Regions from separate parts of the Streptomyces sp. NPDC087845 genome, predicted to be linked through region 3. Evidence: riboswitches for the same ligand, from Rfam matches in the RefSeq annotation. Region 3 holds a riboswitch; each other region holds the start of a gene.
What was found. Region 3 has a riboswitch for cobalamin ahead of ACIOMQ_RS17525 (ABC transporter substrate-binding protein). Riboswitches for the same ligand answer to the same signal wherever they lie in the genome.
Positions count from the first base shown of each region.

Region 1 (7,065 bases), on a different contig from region 3:
CGCGGCGATCGTTCTCGGCGCGGGCACCGGGGGCCTGTTCGGGCTGGGAGTCTCCGGAGCGGCGTTCGCCGGTGCTCTGGTGTCGTTCGGTCTGGTCTGGACGATCGCCCGGCGCGGCGGCGGCTTCTCGCCCCTGCGCCTGGTGCTGGCGGGGGTGGCGATCGGACAGTTCCTGTCGGGGTTCACCAGCTTTCTGGTGCTGCAGGCCGGTGACGAGCAGCAGACCCGGGGAGTGCTGTTCTGGCTGATGGGCAGCCTCGGTGGGGCGCAGTGGCGCTCGCTCGCCGTACCCGCGGCGGTCGTTGTACTGGGGCTTGCCGTGCTTCAAGGACGGGCCAGGGCGCTGAACGCCTTGCTGATGGGTGATGAGACGGCGGCCGCGCTCGGAGTGGACGTGGTGCGGTTGCGGCGCGAGATGTTCGTGGTCACCAGTGTGCTGACCGGTGTGCTCGTGTCCGTCTCCGGGGCCATCGGATTCGTCGGGCTGCTGGTGCCGCACCTGTGCCGTCTCGTGGTCGGCGGGGACCATCGCAGGCTGCTGCCCGTGTCCGCGCTGACCGGTGCGGTGCTCCTGGTCGTCGTGGACACCGTATGCCGCACCGCGCTGCCGGACCAGGAGCTTCCCATCGGTGTGGTCACGGCACTGCTGGGTGCCCCCGCGCTGCTGTTCCTGCTGAACCGACGTCTGGAGAGCAGCGGATGAGAATCGACGTGCACGACCTCCGGGTCGCCTACGACGGCCGTACGGTGGTCTCGGGGCTGGATCTGATCGCGTCCTCGGGCGAGATCACCGGACTGGTCGGTCCCAACGGCAGCGGCAAGTCGACCGTGCTGCGTACCGTCTACCGGCATCTGCGCCCGGCCGCCGGCCGTGTGCTGCTCGACGGTACGGACATCGGGACGCTGCCGCCCGCCGAGGCGGCCCGGCACATCGCCGCGCTGCCGCAAGAGCGCGGCAGTGAATTCGAGTTGACCGTGCGCGAGATCGTGGCGATGGGCCGCACCCCGTACAAGCGGGCCTTCGCCGGTGAGAACGGAGCGGACCGCGACATCGCCGAGCGGGCCCTGCAACAGGTCGGTCTGGCGGGACACGGGGGCCGCCGGTTCTCCGCGCTGTCGGGCGGGGAACGCCAACGCGCGCTGCTGGCCAGGGCTTTCGCACAGGACACGGACGTCCTGGTGCTGGATGAACCGACCAATCACCTCGATGTGCGCCACCAGGTGGAGCTGCTGTCCCTGCTGCGGGCCCAGGGGCGCACGACGCTGATCTCGTTGCACGACCTGAACGCGGCGGCTTCGGTGTGCGATCGCCTGCATGTGCTGCACGACGGCGCGGTGGTCGCGTCCGGCACCCCGTCGGAGGTCCTCAAACCCGCGCTGCTGGCGGAGGTGTTCGGTGTGCGGGCGGCGGTGGTCGAGCACCCGCTGACCGGTGATCCGCTGATCGCCTTCGATCACCGGTCGGCGGCCTCGGCGGCGCCCGCTCCCCGGTGAGGCGCACGGCGCGCCCCGCACGGTGCACTCCCGCGACGGCCCGGAGCCGCCTCCGGGGTGCCGCTCGCCGCCGCCCGGTCGCCCGGCCCTCCGGCCGTACTGCCAGGATGAGTTCGCCATGACGAGCGATCCGGGGATGCGCGCGGTGCGGGCCGTGATGTTCGCGGTCGTCTGCGTGCTGCTCGCGGCCCTCGGTCACATCGTGATGTCGGGCTCGCCCGTGCCCTGGTGGGCCCTTTCCGCCGCGCTCGCGGTCGTCGCCGCGGCCGCGTGGACGGCCGCGTCCCGGGAGCGCGGGCTGCCGGCGGTCACCGGTGCCGCTGTCGTGGTCCAGGCAGGGCTGCATCTGCTCTTCGCCTTCTCCCAGAGCCGGTCCGGCCCCTCACCGTCGAAGACCACCTCGACCACCTCGTTCGCCCGGCTGTGGGCGGAGCATCTGACGTGCGGGACGATCCGGCCCCGGGGCATGTCGGTGGCGGAGGCGGAACGCCTGGTCACCGCGGCGGGGCTGGGCGGCCGGCTGCACAGTCCGCCCCCGGGCACACCGCTCGACGGGATGGAGGAGGCGGTCGGCCGGGCCGGGCAGATGATCTCCGGGGGCGGTGACGGGGCTGCCGCATCGCATCACCTCGGCGGCATGTCCCCCGCCGGAATGCTCCTGGCGCACCTGCTCGCGGCCGTGCTGTGCGGTCTGTGGCTGGCCTACGGAGAACGGTCCGCCTTCCGGATTCTCCGGGCCCTCGCCGGCCGGCTGCTGGCCCCGCTGCGCATGCTGCCGCGTCCCGCGATGTGCTGCGAGGGTCCGCGGGTCCGGCGGCGTGCTCTCGGTACGACCGGCCCGCTGCGCCGCCTGCTGCTCGCCCACTCGATCACCTCACGAGGGCCGCCCGCCGTCGCCGCTGTCGTCTGACAGCCGGAGCACCGGGCCGCCCGCAGTAGAGCCGCGCCCGGTCACCCCGGTCCCGCCGTGCGGCGGGACTGCCCGACGCACCGGCATGCCCCAAGGGCATGCCGGATTTCCGGATTCTCCGAGAGGGACACCAGGCAATGTCTCCTGCCCTGCACCCATCCTCCGGGCCCGACAGCGGTGCCCGTACCCGCGTTCCCCGAGCCGGGACGTCGCCCGGCGACACCGCGCGCCGTGATGCGACGGTCACCGGCTGGGCCCTCGCCGCCCGCGGTGGTGACCCTCTGGCCACCGAACGGTTCGTCCGTGCGCTGCACGTCGATGTCCGGCGCTTCGTCGCCCACCTGTCCTCCGATCCGCAGGCGGCCGACGACCTGACCCAGGACACCTTCCTGCGCGCCCTGGGCAGCCTGCACACCTTCCAGGGCCGTTCGTCCGCCCGCACCTGGCTGCTGACCATCGCCCGCAGAACGGTGATCGACAGCCTCAGACGCACCGCGGCCCGCCCGCGCCTCGCCGATGGCGAGGACTGGCAGACGGCGGTCGAACACGCCCAGCCCCGCCATCTGCCCGGCTTCGAGGAAGGCGTGGCGCTGACGGAGCTGCTGTCCTCGCTCGCACCCGAGCGCCGGGAGGCCTTCGTCCTCACTCAGGTCCTCGGCCTGGAGTATGCGGAAGCGGCCTCGCTCTGCCGTTGTCCGGTGGGCACGGTCCGTTCCCGGGTGGCGCGCGCCCGGATCGCACTGGCGGAACTGCTCCTCGCCGCCGAGCACGGGTCCGACGGCGAAGCCGGCTCAGCCGCCGTCGCCGGCGCGGGCCGTCCAGCGTTCCTCGACCTTCGCGATCCTCCAGTACGCCAACGCCACCGCCCACACCAGCACGAAGAGTCCGACGATCAGGTAGCCGACGTTGCCCAGGTCGAGGCCGGAGATCCAGCTCGTGACCGAGTCCCGGAGATCGAGCTTGTCGTGCAACACGGTGACCAGCTCGATCGTGCCGATGAGAAAGGCGACCGCGATCGACAGGCCCGTGATGGCGAGGTTGTAGAAGACCTTGCGCACGGGGTTGGAGAAGGCCCACTGGTAGGCGAAGTTCATGAACGTCCCGTCGAGCGTGTCGAACAGGCTCATCCCGGCGGCGAACAGCAGCGGCAGGCACAGGATCGCGTACCAGGGCAGACCGGCTGCGGCGCCGCTGCCCGCCATGACCATCAGGGTGACCTCCGTGGCGGTGTCGAAGCCGAGACCGAAGAGGAAGCCGAGCGGATACATCTGGCCGGGCCGGGTGACGGACCGGGTGAACCGGCCGAGGATCCGGTTCATGAACCCTCGCGAGTCCAGGTGCTGCTCCAGCTCGGCCTCGTCGAAGCGGCCGGCGCGCATCGCCCTGAACACGCGCAGAATGCCGGCGAGCGCGACCAGGTTCAATGCGGCGATCAGGTAGAGGAAGGACCCGGAGACGGTCGTGCCGACCACACCCAGCACCTGGTGCGCGCCCGAATCCTCGTTGATCAGTACCCCCGCGAGGCGCGCTCCCCCGGCGACCAGTGCCGCCATGGCGATGACCACGCTGGAGTGTCCGAGGGCGAACCAGAAACCGACCGACACGGGCCGCTTGCCGTCGGCCATCAGTTTGCGGGTCGTGTTGTCGATGGCGGCGATGTGGTCGGCGTCGAAGGCGTGCCGCATGCCGAGCGTGTAGGCGGTGATCCCCAGCCCGATGCCGAACGCCTTGGAACCGACCTGGTAGTGCTCCGGCACGACCAGCAGGAACAGCACTCCGAACGCCACCACGTGCAGAGCCGCAATCACCGCCAGCAGCCCCGCGGTACGGATGGTGTCCTCGCGCCGCCATGTGAACACGGCGGAGTCGGGCAGGGTCATGCGGTCACGCTCCAGCACCTCGTGGATGACTTCGTGAGATGCCGTGGCCGGTCTCCTGGCTGACGGGTTCGCTCGCGCTCGTGCCCGCCCCTGCCTTCCCGGCCGCGCTCTGCGGCCAGTGGCGTCAGTGGGACGGATACTCCCCGATCACAGTGGCGAGGGCCGCTCCGGCCTGAGACTCCTGGAGTCTTTCACCGGTCTTCCCGAACACCACGGCGCGCCCACTCTAGGTTCCCGCGAACGGCGCCTACAAGTCCCGCCTACAAGTCCGGTGGCGTGCGCGGCGGTTCCCCCCCGAGACGTGACCGCGGCCTCCGGGGAGGGAATGGCCCGGGGAACGCCCTCCATTCCCTCGGCGCGGAGGGCGCGGAGGGCGTGGAGGGCGCGGAGGGTCAAGTCCCCTTCCCGGCATACCGGAGCTCGTGACGCAGGACGCCGCCCTGGCGCACGGCCCCGTCGTGGCAGCGGATTAAATCGCACGCCACGGGCGTTGTTCCTGTTCAGCGCCGATTCGTAGAAGAGTGGAAGAATCGGGCAGATCTGGAGGCATGGCTGTGCACGGTGAGTACAAGGTCCCGGGCGGGAAGCTCGTCGTCGTCGATCTGGACGTCGAGGGCGGGGCGTTGCGCAACGTACGGGTGGCCGGGGACTTCTTCCTGGAACCGGACGAGGCGATTCTCGCGATCGACGCGGCGCTCGAAGGTGCCCCGGCCCACACCGACACCGCCGGGCTCGCCGCCCGGATCGACGCGGCCCTGCCCCCCTCGACCGTGATGCTGGGCCTCAGCTCCGAGGGCGTCGCCGTCGCCGTACGCCGGGCCCTCGCGCACGCCACCGAGTGGAGCGACTACGACTGGCAGCTCATCCACGAGGCGCCGCAGCCCCCCGCGCTCCACATGGCCCTCGACGAGGTCATCACCGCGGAGGTCGCCGCCGGCCGGCGCCCGCCGACGCTCCGGGTCTGGGAATGGGACTCCCCCGCCGTCATCATCGGAAGCTTCCAGTCCCTGCGCAACGAGGTCGACCCCGCCGGTACGGACCGCCACGGGGTCACCGTCGTCCGCCGCATCTCGGGAGGCGGAGCCATGTTCGCGGAGCCGAGCAGCACCATCACGTACTCCCTCGCCGTGCCCCAGTCCCTCGTCTCGGGCCTTTCCTTCGCCGACAGCTACGCCTACCTCGACGACTGGGTCCTCGAAGCTCTCGGCGACATGGGTATCAAGGCCTGGTACCAGCCGCTCAACGACATCGCGACCGAGATCGGGAAGATCGCCGGAGCCGCCCAGAAGCGCGTCGTGGGTCCCGACGGCGGGCCCGGCGCCGTGCTGCACCACGTGACGATGTCCTACGACATCGACGCCGACAAGATGCTCGACGTCCTGCGCATCGGCAAGGAGAAGATGTCCGACAAGGGCACCAAGAGCGCCAAGAAGCGTGTCGACCCGCTCCGCCGGCAGACGGGTCTGCCGCGCGCAACCGTCATCGACAACATGATCGACTCCTTCCGGAAGCGCCACGGCCTCACCCGCGGCCGGGTCACCCCCGAGGAGATGGCCCGGGCCGAGGAACTCGTACGCACCAAATTCGGTACGGCCGAGTGGACGGCGCGAGTGCCGTAGCCCCTGGGGCCGCGGCGCGGACAACCGCTCTCGGGGCGGTGGGCCCGGGACGCCCGCCATGCCGCGGCCACCCGGCGTTCATGTCGTCCGGAGACGATGCGCCGGATCGATCGGGCTCCACGGGACGGAGCGAAGAACGCATGAAACGCCTCGCCTCCACCGCCGCCCTGGCCCTCGTGGTCTCCGCGGTCCTGGGCGTCTCCCAGCCTGCTCAGGCCGGTCCCCGGCCGTCGGGTCCGCCGGGGCCGGGCTTCTATTCCACGAAGACCCCGTACGAACCACGGCAGGACGCCCGGACATACCGGTCGGCGCCCAAGGGCTTCGTTCCGGTGTTCACCGAGAGCGTCTCGCGCCACGGCTCGCGCACGTCGACCAGCAGCGAGGACGGGGACCTGATCCTCCAGCTGTGGGACAAGGCCGCGAGCGAGGGGGAACTCACCGGGCGCGGCAAGCACTTCGGCCCCGAGGTGCGGTCGCTCCTCGACGCGATGGAGAAGGCCGGGTACGGGAACCTCAGCGGCCGGGGCAAGCGGGAGATCCAGGCCACGGCGGTGCGGATGCATCAGCGCCTTCCCGGGCTGTTCCGGCAGATCGCCAAGGACTCGGAACCCATCGACGTGGTCAGCTCCGGCAAGGACCGCGCCGTCGACAGCGGCAGTCTCTTCGCCGCCGCGCTCGCCGGCGCCGACCCGGCCCTGAAGCCGCTCATCGGCCCGGCCAGGACCGACAAGGACCTGCTCTACTTCCACAAGGCCGACGGCGGTGCCGCGTACCGCGACTACCTCGCGAACGACCAGCGCCTCGCGGCCACCCTCAAGAAGATCACCGATCAGCCCGCCACCCACCGTGCGGCCCGCAACGTACTGGAGAGGATCTTCACCCCCGCCTTCGTGCAGCGGATCTCCGCCGGGGAGTTCTCCTCGATCGGCACCGGCATCGATGCGGCCGAAGCGGTCTACAACCTCTACAGCATCGCCCCGACCATGAGCGACGAGGGCACCTGGCGGATGCGGCGCTACATCGCCCCGCGCGACGCCGCCTGGTTCGCCTACCTCGACGACGCCGAGGACTTCTACGAGAAGGGGCCCGGCTTCGCGGACAGCGACATCACCTACCGGATGGCGGACGTTCTGCTCGACGACTTCTTCGAGCAGGCCGAGGC
Region 1 covers NZ_JBIUVC010000003.1:2,677-9,741, forward strand. Annotated here, with positions in the region: gene ACIOMQ_RS09265 (iron ABC transporter permease) at 1-703, shown strand, start outside; gene ACIOMQ_RS09270 (ABC transporter ATP-binding protein) at 700-1,494, shown strand; gene ACIOMQ_RS09275 (hypothetical protein) at 1,613-2,404, shown strand; partial or broken gene ACIOMQ_RS09280 (sigma-70 family RNA polymerase sigma factor) at 2,542-3,171, shown strand; gene ACIOMQ_RS09285 (HoxN/HupN/NixA family nickel/cobalt transporter) at 3,196-4,284, opposite strand; cobalamin riboswitch at 4,312-4,514, opposite strand; gene ACIOMQ_RS09290 (biotin/lipoate A/B protein ligase family protein) at 4,839-5,903, shown strand; gene ACIOMQ_RS09295 (histidine-type phosphatase) at 6,044-7,065, shown strand, end outside.
Region 1: another riboswitch for cobalamin. It lies ahead of ACIOMQ_RS09285 (HoxN/HupN/NixA family nickel/cobalt transporter); the one in region 3 lies ahead of ACIOMQ_RS17525 (ABC transporter substrate-binding protein).

Region 2 (7,065 bases), on a different contig from region 3:
GGGCGGGCTGTCCAACGAGTGGGCGTTCAGCGCGCTCGCCTCCGCCGGAACGGCCGCCGTCGACGTCACACCGGGCGGCGACACCACGAAGAACGCGAGATCGGTCTACCGCAACCTGCTGTCCACAGCGAGCTGGCCGTCGGCGACTCCGGTGGTCACGGACTACGAACGTGCGACCCTCAACGCCTACGCCGCCGGAATCGACCCGTCCCGCGTCTCGGCCTCCCGCAACCTGGTTGCCGACATCTACAGCTACTGGCAGAACGCCGAGCCCGGCTACTTCGGACCGTCCGCCAACTTCAACGGCACCGTCTTCGCCGCCCTCGCCCTCGGCGGCGCCAAGACCCAGGCCGGTGCCCAGCGCATACCCCAGTCCCTGCGCGACTCGCTCATCACCCGCATCCGCGCCAACCAGCACGACGACGGCGGCTGGAACTTCAGCAAGGCCGAGGGCAACCCCACCCAGCTCGCCGCCACGAGCGACATCGACATGACCGGCGCCGCCCTGGCCGCACTCTGCGTCTCCGGCGTACCGAACACCGACACCGACATCACCCAGGCCAAGGCGTTCCTCAAGAGCAAACTGGTGCCCACCAGCGGCGCCTTCAACGCGATGTTCGGCGTCAACACCGACTCCAACGGCTGGGCCGTATCCGGCCTGAACGCCTGCGGCATCAACCCGCAGACCGGCGACTTCCTCACCTCCGCCGGCAAGACCCCCGTCGACTTCCTCATCACCCAGCAATTCAACCCCGGCGGCGGCTTCAAGTACCTGCCCAGCGACACCACACCCTCCGCCTACGCATCCATCGACGGACTGCGCGCCGTCGCGGGAGGCGGCTTCACCGCGACTCCCCCGGTTCCCGCCACCAGCGGCGCACCCCAGTGGGTGGCGCAGAGCACCTTCACCTCAGGCACCGCCACGAAACTGGCCCTGACCGTGGACGACGGCGCGGGCAACCTGAAGGCGTGTTCCGTCGCCTTCACCCCCACCGATACCACCACGACGCTCGGCGCCGTGCTGGACGCTGCCGCGAGCGCCGCCACCCCGTCCGGCTGCGTGAGCGGCGTGACCCCCTCCTCGGGAACAGGCACGATCACCGCCCTCAACGGCAAGGCGAACAGCGGCTCGAACACCTGGAAGGCCGGCGTCGACGGCTCCTCCTTCGCCACGGCCACCCGCGAAAAGGTGATCAACGCCGGTGACACGATCGCCCTGCGCTGGGGTGCCTGACCTTCCCAAATGATCGACGTCCGCTCTGCGGCGACCGGGCCACACAGCAGCCCGGTCGCCGCAGAGCGGTCTACAGTCACGGACATGCGCATCGTTTCCCTCCTCCCGGCCGCGACCGACATCGTGGCCGAGCTCGGACTGGCCGGACAGCTGGTCGGCCGGACGCACGAGTGCGACTGGCCGCCCCAGGACGTGCGGTCCGTTCCGGTGGTCACCGGCGCGGACCTCGCGCAGGACGAGATGAGCAGCAGGGAGATCTCGGACGCGGTCGGCGGCTCGGCGCACTCGGGCTCGTCCCTCTACACGCTGGACACCGAGGCGTTGGCCGCTCTGGCACCGGACGTGGTGCTGACCCAGGACCTGTGTGACGTGTGCGCCGTCTCCTACGAGCGCGTCAGCCAGGCGGTCCGGGTCATGGACACCGAGACCCGGGTGCTCAGCCTGGAGCCCCGGACACTCTCGGACGTACTGGACTGCCTGGTGACGGTTGGTGAGCTGCTCGGGGTCCGTGACCGGGCCGAGCAGAGCCAGGCCGCCTTGCGCCGTCGCCTGTACGAGGTGTCCGGGCTGGTCGCGGGCCGCCCCCGGCCTCGGGTTGTGGCCGTCGAATGGCTCGATCCACTGTGGCCTGCGGGTCACTGGGTGCCCGAGCAGATCACTTGTGCCGGGGGCGAGGCGCTGCTGGCGGAGCCGGGCGAGCACACCGAGCCCATGACGTGGGATCAGGTACGCGCTGCGCGTCCGGACGTGCTCCTCGTGATGCCGTGCGGCTTCCCGCCGGAACGCACCCTGAGAGAAAGGGATGCGCTCACTTCACTCCCCGGCTGGGACGACCTGCCCGCCGTTCAGGCGGGCAGCGTCTGGGTCTTGGACGGCCCCGCCTACTTCAACCGCCCCGGCCCGCGGGTCGTGCGCGGAGCCGAGATACTGGCACATGTGCTGCACGGCGTGCGGGCCGGGGCGGCGGTCACAGCGGACGAGGCGAGACCGTTCTAGAAGGTGGTCCAGGTGAAGGTGACCTTGTCCCCGGCATTCAGCTTGAACTGGCATCCGCCGACAGGGGTCGGCGTGCCGTTGACGGAGATGTTCCAGTAGGCAACACCTCCACCACTGACGTTCTTGATGGTGTCGACCGAGAAGTCGTCGAACGAGGCATACCAGGCACCGTCCCAGGTGAAGTGTCTCTTGCGGGCAGCGTCGTCGAGGGCCGCGGTCGGTGTGGGGACGGCGCTCGGCTGAGCTCCCCCGTTGGTGCCGTCGCATCTGTGCGTACCACCGGTGGCGGTGGTCACGTCGTGTCCCTTGGTCTTGATCTTTCCGTTGAAGAGACGCCCGTCCGGCCCCTTCACGGTCACAGTCACCTTGACGGCGGCGTTCGTCGAGGCCGTGCCCTGCGCGTGAGCGACACCGGGAGCGGAGGTGAGAGCCAGGCCGAGGGCGGCCGAGGCAACAAGGGTACGGCGGGCGGATATCAGGTGCACGGAAGTGCCTTCCTGGTATGGGTCGTCTGCCGCCCCGGCCGACAGACCGCTGCCTGGCGCAGCCGTCCGCTGAACGGACGGTGAGACGCACGAGAGCGGTGCTGCGGGCTTCACGCTGCAGACCATGACAGTGGGAAGCGGTGCACGTCACGCACCGGGTTCTCCGACTCGCGGCCCGGACGGGCCACACACGGTTGCAGGTCAGCGCCGGATTCCCACCGGCTTCCCCCTGAGCGCGCACGCATTGAGTTGTCGCTCCGAGAACGCCGAAGCACTCGCATGCTATTGCCGATCGACGGAATGTCACCAGAGGCCAACGTGACGTGCCTGCCTATGCCGGCCAAGACAGCCCGGCCTCCCAACCGGGACACCGCACTTACGGGGACCGGAGACAGGTCATGCGCGCCACATTGTCGTGCCCGGTGCTCACATATCCGCAGGTTCACTCATGTGACTGCCGCGGGCCGCGAAGCGGCGCCGCACGAGCACGGAGGGCAAGGCTTCCCCAACTCGGCACACGGCCTCCGTGCGATGACTCGCACCCACCTGCACCACACGCGAGAGACCGACAGCGGCATCGAGACCCCCGCGTCCGCCGATGCCCGACCGACGCACATTCGCAGCCGCCAGAAACGGCTGTAAGTACCGACGCGGACTGGGTCACCGTGACACTTCCGCCGATCGACAGCGCCCGACCACCCTCGGATCTCCGCAGGCCCGCGCCCTGGTCGAGCAGGTCGTGGACCTGGTGCCAGCGCTCCAGGGTGGTCTGGGCGCGGGGCCCGTCATCCAGGGGCGCGTCCAGCACGGTGGCCCAGCAGCTACTGTGCGCCTTCACCTCGCTCAGGTCGGCCTCGCACAGGTTGTGCCACCGATGCCAGCGATCACCAACCTGCACCGCGTCGGTCAGGGCACGGCGGATGGCCTGGGCGTAGGTGGCCGAGCCGTCGCGGCACACGACCTCGACGCCCGGATGGGCGCGCAGCCGTGCCTCCAGGGTGTCGGCCGTGCGGTCGGGCAGCACGTCGATCCGCTCATGGGTCTCGGCGTCGATCACGACGGCGGCATAGCGATGCCGCCGACGCAGCGCGAAGTCGTCGACGCCGATCACGCGGGGGCACCCGCCCGGTGGGCAACGGGATGCGCATCAGGGCGCGCAGGGCAGTGTGACGAGAGACGCCCATCGCGGGTATCGCCGGCAAGCGTGCACCCGCCCGGCCCGCTAACTCCTCGACCACGGCCTTGACTTGCCTGGTCGGACGGGTAGTGCGGCGCTGTACCACTCCAGCGCCCCGGGCACCTGTTCGCGGAAGGTGTGGCGGCAGCCGTGCGTGGGACACACCAGGCGCCGCACCCGCACTCGGGCCATCACCCGCCGCCCGTCCACCGACACATCGGCCACCGTCCGCAGGTGAGAGCCATGCACCCGCCCGGACGGCGCTCCGCAACCCGGACACGGCACCGGGTCCTCCGGCGTCCGAGCCCGCACCACAATCCCCTCGCCTTCGTCGGAAACGGCCTCGATGACCAGCGGCGACAGCCCCGAAAACACCACATCTACAAGCTCGTTGACATCACGCACATCACGTCAACGGCAAACCGACACCCTCCGTCACCACCGAATGTGAGACAGGGCCGTTCGTTTGACAGACCCCCCATTGACCAGAAAAGCCGTTCCTGGACACAACAGTTGGCCGGCCTTGGGCTGGAGTGGGCGGTACAGATGGGACCCCGATGCGCGCCGGCCTGTGACCGCCATCCGGCCCACGGCCGACGCGCACGTCCCGCATCCCTGGTGAAGACCCCGCGAAACCAGGGGCCTGTCCTGGCGATCCGTCAGCGGCGCTCGGGGGTGTCTCCACTGCGACCGCCACCGGGGGCCGCGGCTTCTCCGGCGCCCAACGCCGGTGCGCGGGTCCGGCTGGTGCGGTGGTCATCGCCGCCGAGGCCGCCGCCGGTGCCCGTGGGGATCACGACCTGTCGATCTCCGCCTTGCAGTCCCGGAGCAGTTCCAGGTGTCTCGCCACCACGGGGCGGGCCGCCCGGGCGGCCGCCTTGACCTCGGCGTTGCTCCCCGTTCCCATTTCCTGGTCGATCAGGGCCAGCGCTTCCACGTGCCCGGTGGCCTCGGTGTTCAGCCACGCGACGTCGTACGTGCTCGTACCCGCCTTGGCCCGCACGGCGGCCAATGCCTGCTCCTGCGCCGGGGAGGGCCCGGCCGGCAGAGTAACGTGCAGTTTGCCCGCCAGCGCCTTGACGTCGGCGTCCAGCCTCCTGTGGTCGCGCACCAGTGTGGCGCCGACCGTCTTCACACACGCCGTTGTGGCGTTCTTGCCCGTGTCCTGTCCGGCTGCGATCTCGGCGAGGTTTCCCTGATGGATCGCCTTCAGGAAAGGCGCGTCATCGGTGGCCGCGGCCGCCGCGAACGCGGAAGGCGCGGATATGCCGGCCAGCGCTGCCAGCATCGTGGCAGCGGCCACGCGTCGCACAGCAATCATCTGCGTTGCTCCCTTCGCCCGGTCCGAGGTGCGCAAGGGGCGGCATCAGACCGGTCGCTGAACGGGCACGCGTGTTGGTGTCCGGTAGCCATGCTTTCCCGTGCCAAACGGCGTGGTCACACAAATACCGGTCTGTCACACGAATGGCCGCCGTTTCCCGGGTAACGGAATCCCCTGCCGTATCTCGTCGGGCCGTACCCCCGTGAGCTCGTCGGGCCGTATCCCCGGCGTATCCCTGATGGCCGCGCCGTGGTCTGCATCCCCGGCGATGCCCTCGTCCGCCCTCCCCTCCCCCGCCGCGCCGACAGCGCTGTGGCCGACACCTCCGCGTTCGCGCCGGTCTACGCGGTTCGTACACCGGGCGGATCCAGCGGTGCGGACAGGCGTCCGGCGGCTTCGCGGAGGACGATTTCGGCATGGGCGCCGCGGCCGTTCTTCGGCAGGGCAGTGGCGTGGCGCTGCCCGTCGGCGGCGATCGCGCGGGCGTGACCGGTCGGCTGGAGGGCGATCTGTTCGTAGTCGCGGGGTTCGAGGTGCGGGTTCTCCCACGCGAGCACGGCGGTGACGAGCGCTTCGTAGGAGCGCGGTTCAGGGGAAGTTCGGCTTCGATCAGGCCGTGAAGGTCGTGGAGCACGGTGTGTGTGCCGCTCATTGGCGCCTTGCCGCGCCGTTGTGGTCGCCCTTGTAAGGTAAAATTCAGGCGTATGGGTATATGGCGGCGGCTCTCGTTCCGCCAACATTCCTGGCAGGCCAGAGACGCCCTGCTGGCGATCCCGCTCGCTCTGATCACAGCCATCGTGCTGGCCGATGCAACGACCGGGCCCGACGTGCCGCTGGGCCCCCTGCTGATCGTGGCACCCGCGCTCACCGCCTCTTTCGCCGGCCCCCTCCTGACCGCCGTGGTCGGAGTCATCGCTGTGGGGGCCCTGTTCGGCGTCGGCGTAGGGCTCCGCATCCTGACCACGGAGAGCATCGGTGCGCAGATCATCGCCGTGGTGGTGGTCTCGGCGATTGTGACGGTGTTCCGGTTGCTGCGGGATCGGTACGGCCGTGAGCTGGCGCAGGTACGGACGGTGTCGGAGGCCACGCAGCGAGCGGTGCTCAGACCGCTGCCGCGGCGGATCGGGCCACTGCGGGTGGCCTCGGTGTACCTCGCGGCAGAGGAGCAGGCGCAGATCGGCGGCGACCTGTATGCGGCCACTCGCACCTCGGCCGGTACCAGGCTGATCATCGGGGATGCGAGGGGCAAGGGCCTGACCGCGATCGGAGACGCCGCGCTGCTGCTGGGCGCATTCCGGGCGGCCGCACACCGGCAATCCTCCCTGCCCGACCTCATGGCCTACCTGGAGAACAGCGTGTGCTGGAGCATGGTCGAACCCACCGAGTCGGAGCAGGAAGGGGAGTGCTTCATCACCGCCGCAATCATCGACATCCCCGACGCAGGCGAGAAGGTGGAGATGATCAGCTGCGGTCACCCGCCCCCCTTGCTACTACGCGACGGACAGGTCACCGCACTCAACGCCACCCGCCCCGCGCCGCCACTGGGCCTGGGCGAGCTGACCACACCCCAGTACCAGGTGGACACCTTCGCCCTGGAGCCCGCAGACCTGCTGCTGCTCTACACCGACGGCGTGATAGAAGCCCGGGACCCCGGCAGAGTCTTCTACCCGCTGGCCGAACGTGCCGCCTCGCAGGCACACCACAGCCCCCAGGCCCTGATCCACCACCTGCGCGCCGACCTTCTGGCCCATGTGGGCGGGCGCCTGGACGACGACGCCGCCATGGTCTGCATCCAGCGCACCCCCGGGCCCGGATCGGGGTCGGGGTAGTCGAGGCTGTAGACCCGGCCGCG
Region 2 covers NZ_JBIUVC010000009.1:284,439-291,503, forward strand. Annotated here, with positions in the region: gene ACIOMQ_RS24080 (hypothetical protein) at 1-1,234, shown strand, start outside; gene ACIOMQ_RS24085 (cobalamin-binding protein) at 1,319-2,230, shown strand; gene ACIOMQ_RS24090 (DUF4430 domain-containing protein) at 2,227-2,715, opposite strand; cobalamin riboswitch at 2,851-2,979, opposite strand; partial or broken gene ACIOMQ_RS24095 (ISL3 family transposase) at 3,428-4,267, opposite strand; gene ACIOMQ_RS24100 (DUF4142 domain-containing protein) at 4,686-5,213, opposite strand; gene ACIOMQ_RS24105 (hypothetical protein) at 5,555-5,770, opposite strand; gene ACIOMQ_RS24110 (SpoIIE family protein phosphatase) at 5,918-7,042, shown strand.
Region 2: another riboswitch for cobalamin. It lies ahead of ACIOMQ_RS24090 (DUF4430 domain-containing protein); the one in region 3 lies ahead of ACIOMQ_RS17525 (ABC transporter substrate-binding protein).

Region 3 (7,065 bases):
TGCAGAGGGCCGTGGACGGGTTGATCATCAAGGGCCTCCTCGAAGGACGCGCGGGCTCGGGCACCTACGTCCGCATGCCGCGTGAGCGCCTGCGGATGGTGCGTTCGCGGCACCGCGAACGCCGGGGCGGCTCCCCCTCCCGCGCCGGGGCGACGGAGCGGGGCAGGGCCGGAGCCTGGGATTCGCACAGCCAGGCGCGCGTCCCCGCCCCTGGGGCAATCGCCGAGAGGCTCGCGATCAGCCCCGGAGACCTCTGCGTCACCACGCACTACGAATTCCTCGCCGACGGGCAGCCCGTCCAGCTCTCCGAATCCTGGGAGCCCTGGGGTGGCATTCCGCTCGGCGGGCTCTTGGGGGAGTCGCGGGCTCTCTGTTCGGAGCGAGAGCCGTACTGTGGATCGGTGCCGTCGGCATGACAACGAGCATCCTCCCGTACTTCCTTCACCGCTGGCGGAACGCCGTTGACGCAACGGCCCGGCACGGCTGATCGCGTCGCAGGGGCAGGCCGCGGCCGCAACGGCCGACGCCCACAGGTGTGTTGAGGATGCCGATGGCGCAGGCGCCCGCCCGCTCACGAAGCGGAGTGGTCCATTGCGGCGGCCGGGACCGGCCGGCCGATCGTCGCAGGGAGGAAGGTGACGTGGGGTGCCCCGGTGCGCGGATGAATGACCACCTCTCCCGCCACCCCGTACACCTCGTGCAGTAGTTCCACGGTGAGTACCTCGGCGGGCGGTCCCGACACGATGACCTCGCCGTCGCACAGGACGTAGAGGCGGTCGCAGTAGTACGCGGCCAGATTGAGGTCGTGGAGCGCGACCAGGACGGTGGCGGGGAGTTGGCGCAGTATGCCGAGGACTTCGAGCTGGTGGCGTATGTCCAGGTGGTTGGTGGGTTCGTCGAGGACGAGCAGCGAGGGCTGCTGGGCGAGGGCACGGGCGATGAGTATGCGCTGGCGTTCGCCGCCGGACAGCCGGTCGAAGGGGCGGCCGGCCAGGAGGGTGGCGTCCACGGCTGCGAGGGCCGACTCGATCAGCCGGGCATCCTCGACGGTGTCGCCCGCGAGCAGGCCCTTGTGCGGGGTGCGGCCCATGGCGACGACCTCCCGTACCGTCAGGTCGAAGCCGGCGGCCGACTCCTGCACCACTGCGGCCAGGGTCCGTGCCAGCTTGCGTACGGGCAGGGACCAGGCGTCGGTACCGTCGATCCGCACCTGTCCGGCGTCGGGGCGCAGGACGCGGTAGACGGCGCGCAGGAGGCTGGACTTGCCGCTGCCGTTGGGGCCGACCAGGCCGACCACCTCGCCGGGGCGGGCCCGCAGTGAGACGTCCCGGACGAGGTGGCGTGCCCCGGCGGTCAGGGTGACGCCGTCGACGGTGAGTTCGGTCGCGCTCATGCCACTCCTGGGTCGGCGTTCCGGCGGGCGTCGCGGCGCATGAGCCAGAGGAAGAAGGGACCACCGCACAGCGCCGTGAGCACCCCGACGGGGATCTCCATGGGGGCGGCGACGGTGCGTGCGGCGATGTCGGCCCAGATCAGGAAGACCGCTCCGCCCAGTGCGGCCGTCGGCAGTACGCGGCGGTGGTCGCCGCCGACGAAGAGGCGCACGATGTGCGGCAGCATCAGGCCGACGAAGCCGATCGGTCCGGCCGCCGCGACCAGGACGCCGGTGACGAGGGACAGCATGATGAACATGCGGGTCCGGAACCGGGCCACGTCCAGTCCCATGGTCGTTGCCGCCTCTTCACCGGCGAGCAGCAGGTTCAGGTGCCGTGACTGCACCAGGAGGACGGCGATGCCGAGCAGCAGGGCCGCGCTGGGCAGCCACAACGTGCCCCAGTTGACACCGCCGAGGCCGCCGAGGGTCCAGGCGAGGACCGCGCGGGCCTCGTTGCCCCGGCCGGTGGTGAGCAGCAGCAGGTCCATCACCGCGGTGAGCACCGCCGCGGTCGCCACACCGGACAGCACGAGCCGCACCGAGGTGATGCGTCCGCCGGTGCGGGCGGTCGCGTACACCACCAGCAGCGAGCCCAGGGCACCGGCGAACGCGGCGGCCGACAGCGACACCGGCCCGAACACACTCACGCCGAAGACGATCACTGAGACCGCGCCGAGGGAGGCTCCGGAGGAGACGCCCAGCAGGTACGGCTCGGCGAGCGGGTTGCGGATCAGGGCCTGCATGGCGGTGCCCACCACCGCGAGTCCGGCCCCGGTCACGGCCCCGAGCAGCACGCGCGGTGCGCGCACGTCGAGGACGATCGTCTCCCGGGCCCGGGACCAGTCGGGATCCGTCCAGTCGGCGCCCAGGGCGTGCGTCACGATGCCCCACACCTGGCCGGGCGGCACGTGCACCGAGCCGATGGCCAGGCCGGCCGTGGCGGAGAGCACCAGCAGCAGCGCGAGGACGCCCAGCGTGAGCGCGAGGGCGGCGTCACCCGACCGGTTCATGCGGCGCCGGCGCCCCATCGCCGGCTCATCGCCGGCCTTCGCGGGTGCCTCCGTCACCGGAAGCTCTCGGGATGCAGGCCGCGGGCCAGGCCGTCGACCGCGTACGCCGACCGGATTCCGACCAGGGTCGCGGTCAGTGGCAGCACCACGAACCGTTTGTTCTTGACGGCGGGGACATCGGCGAGTGCGGGCTGCGAGAGCAGGAACTCCTTCTTCTGCCGGACGCTCCCGGAACCCGCGTAGTCGTAGATGGCGATGACCTCCGGCTTGCGGTCCACGACCTGCTCCCAGGAGACGTCGCCGAAGACGTCGTCGAGGTCCGCGAAGACGTTCCGGCCGCCGGCCAGCCGGATCAGCTCGCTGCCCAGGCCCTTGCCGCCCGCGGTGAAGGCCGTCTTGTCGCCGCTGTCGTACACGAAGACAGGCACTTCGGCGTCGTTCTCGACCGCCGTGGTGGCCTTGTCGATGCGTCCCTGGAGATCGGTCACCAGCTTGTCGGCGCGGCCCGGTATGCCGAAGATGCTGCCGACGGTGCGGATCTCGTCGTAGGTGTCGCTCATCGTCACCTGCTTCTTGCCGCAGTACTCGCGGTTGAGGTAGGTGTCGATGCCGGCGTCGGCGAACGCCTTGCGGGAACGGCCCTCGTTCTCGGCGAATGCGCTGCCGTAGCCGCCGTAGACGAAGTCCGGCTCCGCGTCGAGGACGGTCTCGAAGGAGGGCTCCTTCCTCGCCAGTTCGGGTATCGCCTCGAAGTCCTTCTTCAGTTCGGGCAGGACGGCCGAGTCGGGGAAGGCGGTGCCGACCATACGGTCCTTCAGGCCCAGGGCGAGCATCAGTTCCGCCGGGTGCTGATGGATGGTGACCGCGCGCGAGGGCGGTTTGACGTACGTCGTCCTCACGCCGCAGTTGTCGATGCTGACCGGGAAGCCCTCGGCCGGTGACGCGGTGGCCTTGGCGTCCCCGGTGGAGCCGTGGCCCGTGCCGCAGCCCGCGATCACCAGGGTGGTGGACAGGGTGACGGCTGCGGCGACGGCGCGCAGGGCACGACGGGGCCGGGCAGGGGGGAAGCAGGGGCGGCGAGGTATGCCGAAATACACGTAGAGCCTCCTGGGGAGTCCGCGCTCCTCAAAACGGGCCCGCGACAGGCCAGTGTCCTGACTCCCGGATCGACGCTCCCCCCGCCTTCCCGCGCCGGGCGCAGTGGCATGTCGAAAGGTTGTACTCCCCGGTCACAGTGGCGGGACCGTGCCGGATTCGCACCGGCTTCCTGTCTCCCGTCGCGGCGATGACCTGCCGATATTACGTTTCTTCGGGGCTGCCGCACAAAGGGCGCTCGTGTGAGTGATCGCACGTCGCCGGACCGATTCGGGTCCCCTGGGACCCCTTGCCCGCCTCGTGGCTCCTCGCTCACGCCCTCGGCATCCGGCTCGGACTCCTCGCCGCCCGGCCCCCACCGCCCGTCCTCGTGACAGCGGAGCCGCGGGCCGGGCAGCACGACGTGGACGGCTGTGCGCCGGCGAAGGCTCGGCGGACGGGCAGCGGCCGGTGGCCGAGGCGCCCCTGCCCCGCGCGGCGATGCCCGATGCGGCCATTGACCCTACGGTGGTGACATGGCGGTGATCAGCGGTTGGAGGCGGTGGACGCGGCCCCGGATCGGTGTGGTGGACGCACTGACCGTGGCTGCGCTGTTCGGGCTGGCGGTCGTGGCTTCCTCGGTCGTACCGCACCAGCACACGTTCTCCTTGCGGTGGCCCGCCGTGGTGCTGGCGGGTATCGGTTGCTCTGCGCTGGTATGGCGGCGGCATCACCCCTTCGGCGTACTGGCCGTCGCCATTGGCTGCGGGGTGGCCTTTCAGGTGCTCGGATTCCGCGAAAGCCCTCTGGTGATCAGCCCGGTCCTGGTGTCGGTCTACACCGTGGCCGCGCTGACCGACCGGCGTGCCGCCTGGACCGCGGCAACATTCTCGGCCGCCGTCCTGGTGGGCGCCGCCGTGGTGTGCGACCCGCGCGCATGGCTGGCCCCCGACAACGCGGCGATGCTGGCGTGGACGGCGCTGCCGGCTGCCGTCGGGGACGGAGTGCGTTCCCGACGCGCCTATGTGGCAGCCGTGGAGGAGCGGGCGGAACACGCGGAGCGCACGCGTGAGCAGGAGGCGCAGCAACGGGTGGCGGCCGAACGGGTGCGGATCGCGCGCGAGCTGCACGACATCGTCGCGCACCACATCGCCCTGATCAACGCTCAGGCGGGCGTGGCCGTGCATCTGGTGGAACGGCGGCCGGAGCAGATCGTGGCCGCCTTGGAGGACATCCGGGACACCAGCCGGTCCGCACTGGACGAGCTACGGGTGACCGTAGGGCTGCTGCGGCAGTCCGGCGATCCCGTGGCGCCGCGTGATCCGATGCCGGGCCTCGCGCGCGTACCGGCGCTCCTGGCGTCGTTCGAGCGCGCCGGTCTGGCCGTGAGCCATACCCGGCGGGGCATCGCCGAACCGCTGGCGCCGACGGTCGACCTGGCTGCGTACCGCATCGTCCAGGAGGCCCTGACGAACGTGCACAAGCACGCCGGTGCCGACCATGCCCGGTTGTTCCTGCACTACCGCCCCGAGCGGCTGACGATCACCGTCGAGGACGACGGACGAACCGGAGGGGACCACGCCCGTCCGGGGACGGGGCACGGACTGATCGGGATGCGCGAGCGCGCTGCCACGGTCGGGGGCTGGCTGCACGCGGGAGTGCGCCCGGAGGGCGGCTTCACCGTGACGGCCGAGCTTCCGCTGCGTCCCGGCCTGGTGATGGGAAAACCACCGAGGAGAGACGGGCATGACGGTTCGCGTACTGCTTGCCGATGACCAGGCCCTGCTGCGGGGCACCTTCAAGATGCTTTTCGACTCCACCGATGACATGGAGACGGTGGGGGAGGCGTCCAACGGGGAGGAAGCGCTGGAACTGGCGCGTACGGAGCGCCCCGATGTGGTCCTGATGGACATCCGCATGCCGGACATGGACGGCCTCGACGCCACCCGCCTCATCAGCGAGTCCGAGGACCTCACCGGGGTGAAGGTGCTCATCCTGACCACCTTCGAGGACGACGAGCACGTGGCCGAGGCCCTGCGCGCCGGTGCGAGCGGCTTTCTCGGCAAGGGGGCCCGGCCCGAGGAGCTTCTCGACGCCGTCCGCACGATCGCCGCCGGCGAGGCACTGCTGTCCCCGTCGGCGACGCGTGCGCTGATCAAGCGCTTCCTCGCGCAGCCGGACCCGTGCCCGGCGGGCGTGCACGAGCGGTTGGAGTGTCTGACGCGGCGGGAACGCGATGTCGTGGGGCTGGCGGCACTGGGGCTGTCGAACGACGAGATCGCGGAACGCCTCTTCGTCAGCCCGCTGACCGCCAAGACCCACGTCAACCGGGCCATGACCAAGCTGGCGGCTCGTGACCGGGCCCAGCTCGTAGTCATCGCCTATCAGTGCGGCCTGGTCAGTCCGGCAACGGAATCCGGGGACTCACAGGCGCCCCTGTAGTCGTCGGCGCGGTATGCGCGTGTCGTCGCGGTCGTAGCCGGTCGTGGCGGATACCGCAGCCGTGGTAGCCGGGAATCGCTGCGGGGGGACGACGCGCCGGGGGCCGTTCCTGGGCGAAGGTGGGAAGGCGAACGGAGGTTTCGCCATGATCGAAGCCCACTGCCCGATTGAGCGGTACAACGCCGAATCGACATCGATGACCGCGGTCCGCGCCGCAGCTTTCTCCGGCGGCCCGACGGTTCTGTTCGTGGCCGTCCCCGATCCGGCGGCGGCACCTCGGGCAGGCCGGTCACTCTCGCTGCGTGCGCAGCCGCCCGCCCCGGGCAGCGCCGCCCGGTCTCTCACCGTCGCGACGCCTGTTCCCGGAGGGAAGCGGCAGTCGCGGGCGGACGTCCCCGCCGATTCAGGGGTCACCCCCGGCGCGGAGCGCCGCTCCTCCGGATCCCGGGCGTCGCGCCTCGCGAAGGCACAGCGGCACACCGGCGCCCAACGGCGGCTACCGCGGGGCTGAAGGCGGCCCCGACGCCGAGGCACCCGCTCGGCGACCCGGCGTCGCCCACTCCGGGGCACTCACGCCCGAACCCCTGGCCCCGACGACCGCGTGACCGGCATCCCAGCTCAGGAAGGACACCCTCCCATGCTCACTGCAACCGAGAAGTACCGCACGATCGGTGAACGACCGGCCGAAGACCACGGCCTCAAGGCCCCCGCGGCCGACGAGGCGAGCACGGTGGGAACCCACCTGGAGACCTGCCCCACGTGCCGGGACGAGCACGACTGCGGTGCAGCCCTGCCCGTACACCTGTTCCTTCTCCGCGACGCCCTGGCCGCCAGTGCCGGCCGGCACCGGGGGACTCCCGAACACCGCCACGCGGCACCCTGCCGGCGCGGTCCGGCCCGTGCGGACGGGGCCACGCAGCTCACCCTGTCCCAGTGGGTCAGCAGGACCGCCAGGATCGGGGACGGGAGCTGACGTGAAAGCAACAGCGATCCCGGTCGTGCGGCCCGGCACCCGGTTTCCGGGCCGCACGACCGGACGCCGGCCGGTCACGAGGAGGGCCGGCCACGGAGATCCCTCTCGTGGCCGGCGGCGATGGCCGGCCT
Region 3 covers NZ_JBIUVC010000006.1:143,812-150,876, forward strand. Annotated here, with positions in the region: partial or broken gene ACIOMQ_RS17510 (GntR family transcriptional regulator) at 1-323, shown strand, start outside; gene ACIOMQ_RS17515 (ABC transporter ATP-binding protein) at 572-1,393, opposite strand; gene ACIOMQ_RS17520 (FecCD family ABC transporter permease) at 1,390-2,463, opposite strand; gene ACIOMQ_RS17525 (ABC transporter substrate-binding protein) at 2,499-3,542, opposite strand; cobalamin riboswitch at 3,572-3,754, opposite strand; gene ACIOMQ_RS17530 (sensor histidine kinase) at 4,056-5,294, shown strand; gene ACIOMQ_RS17535 (response regulator transcription factor) at 5,266-5,961, shown strand; gene ACIOMQ_RS17540 (zf-HC2 domain-containing protein) at 6,599-6,934, shown strand.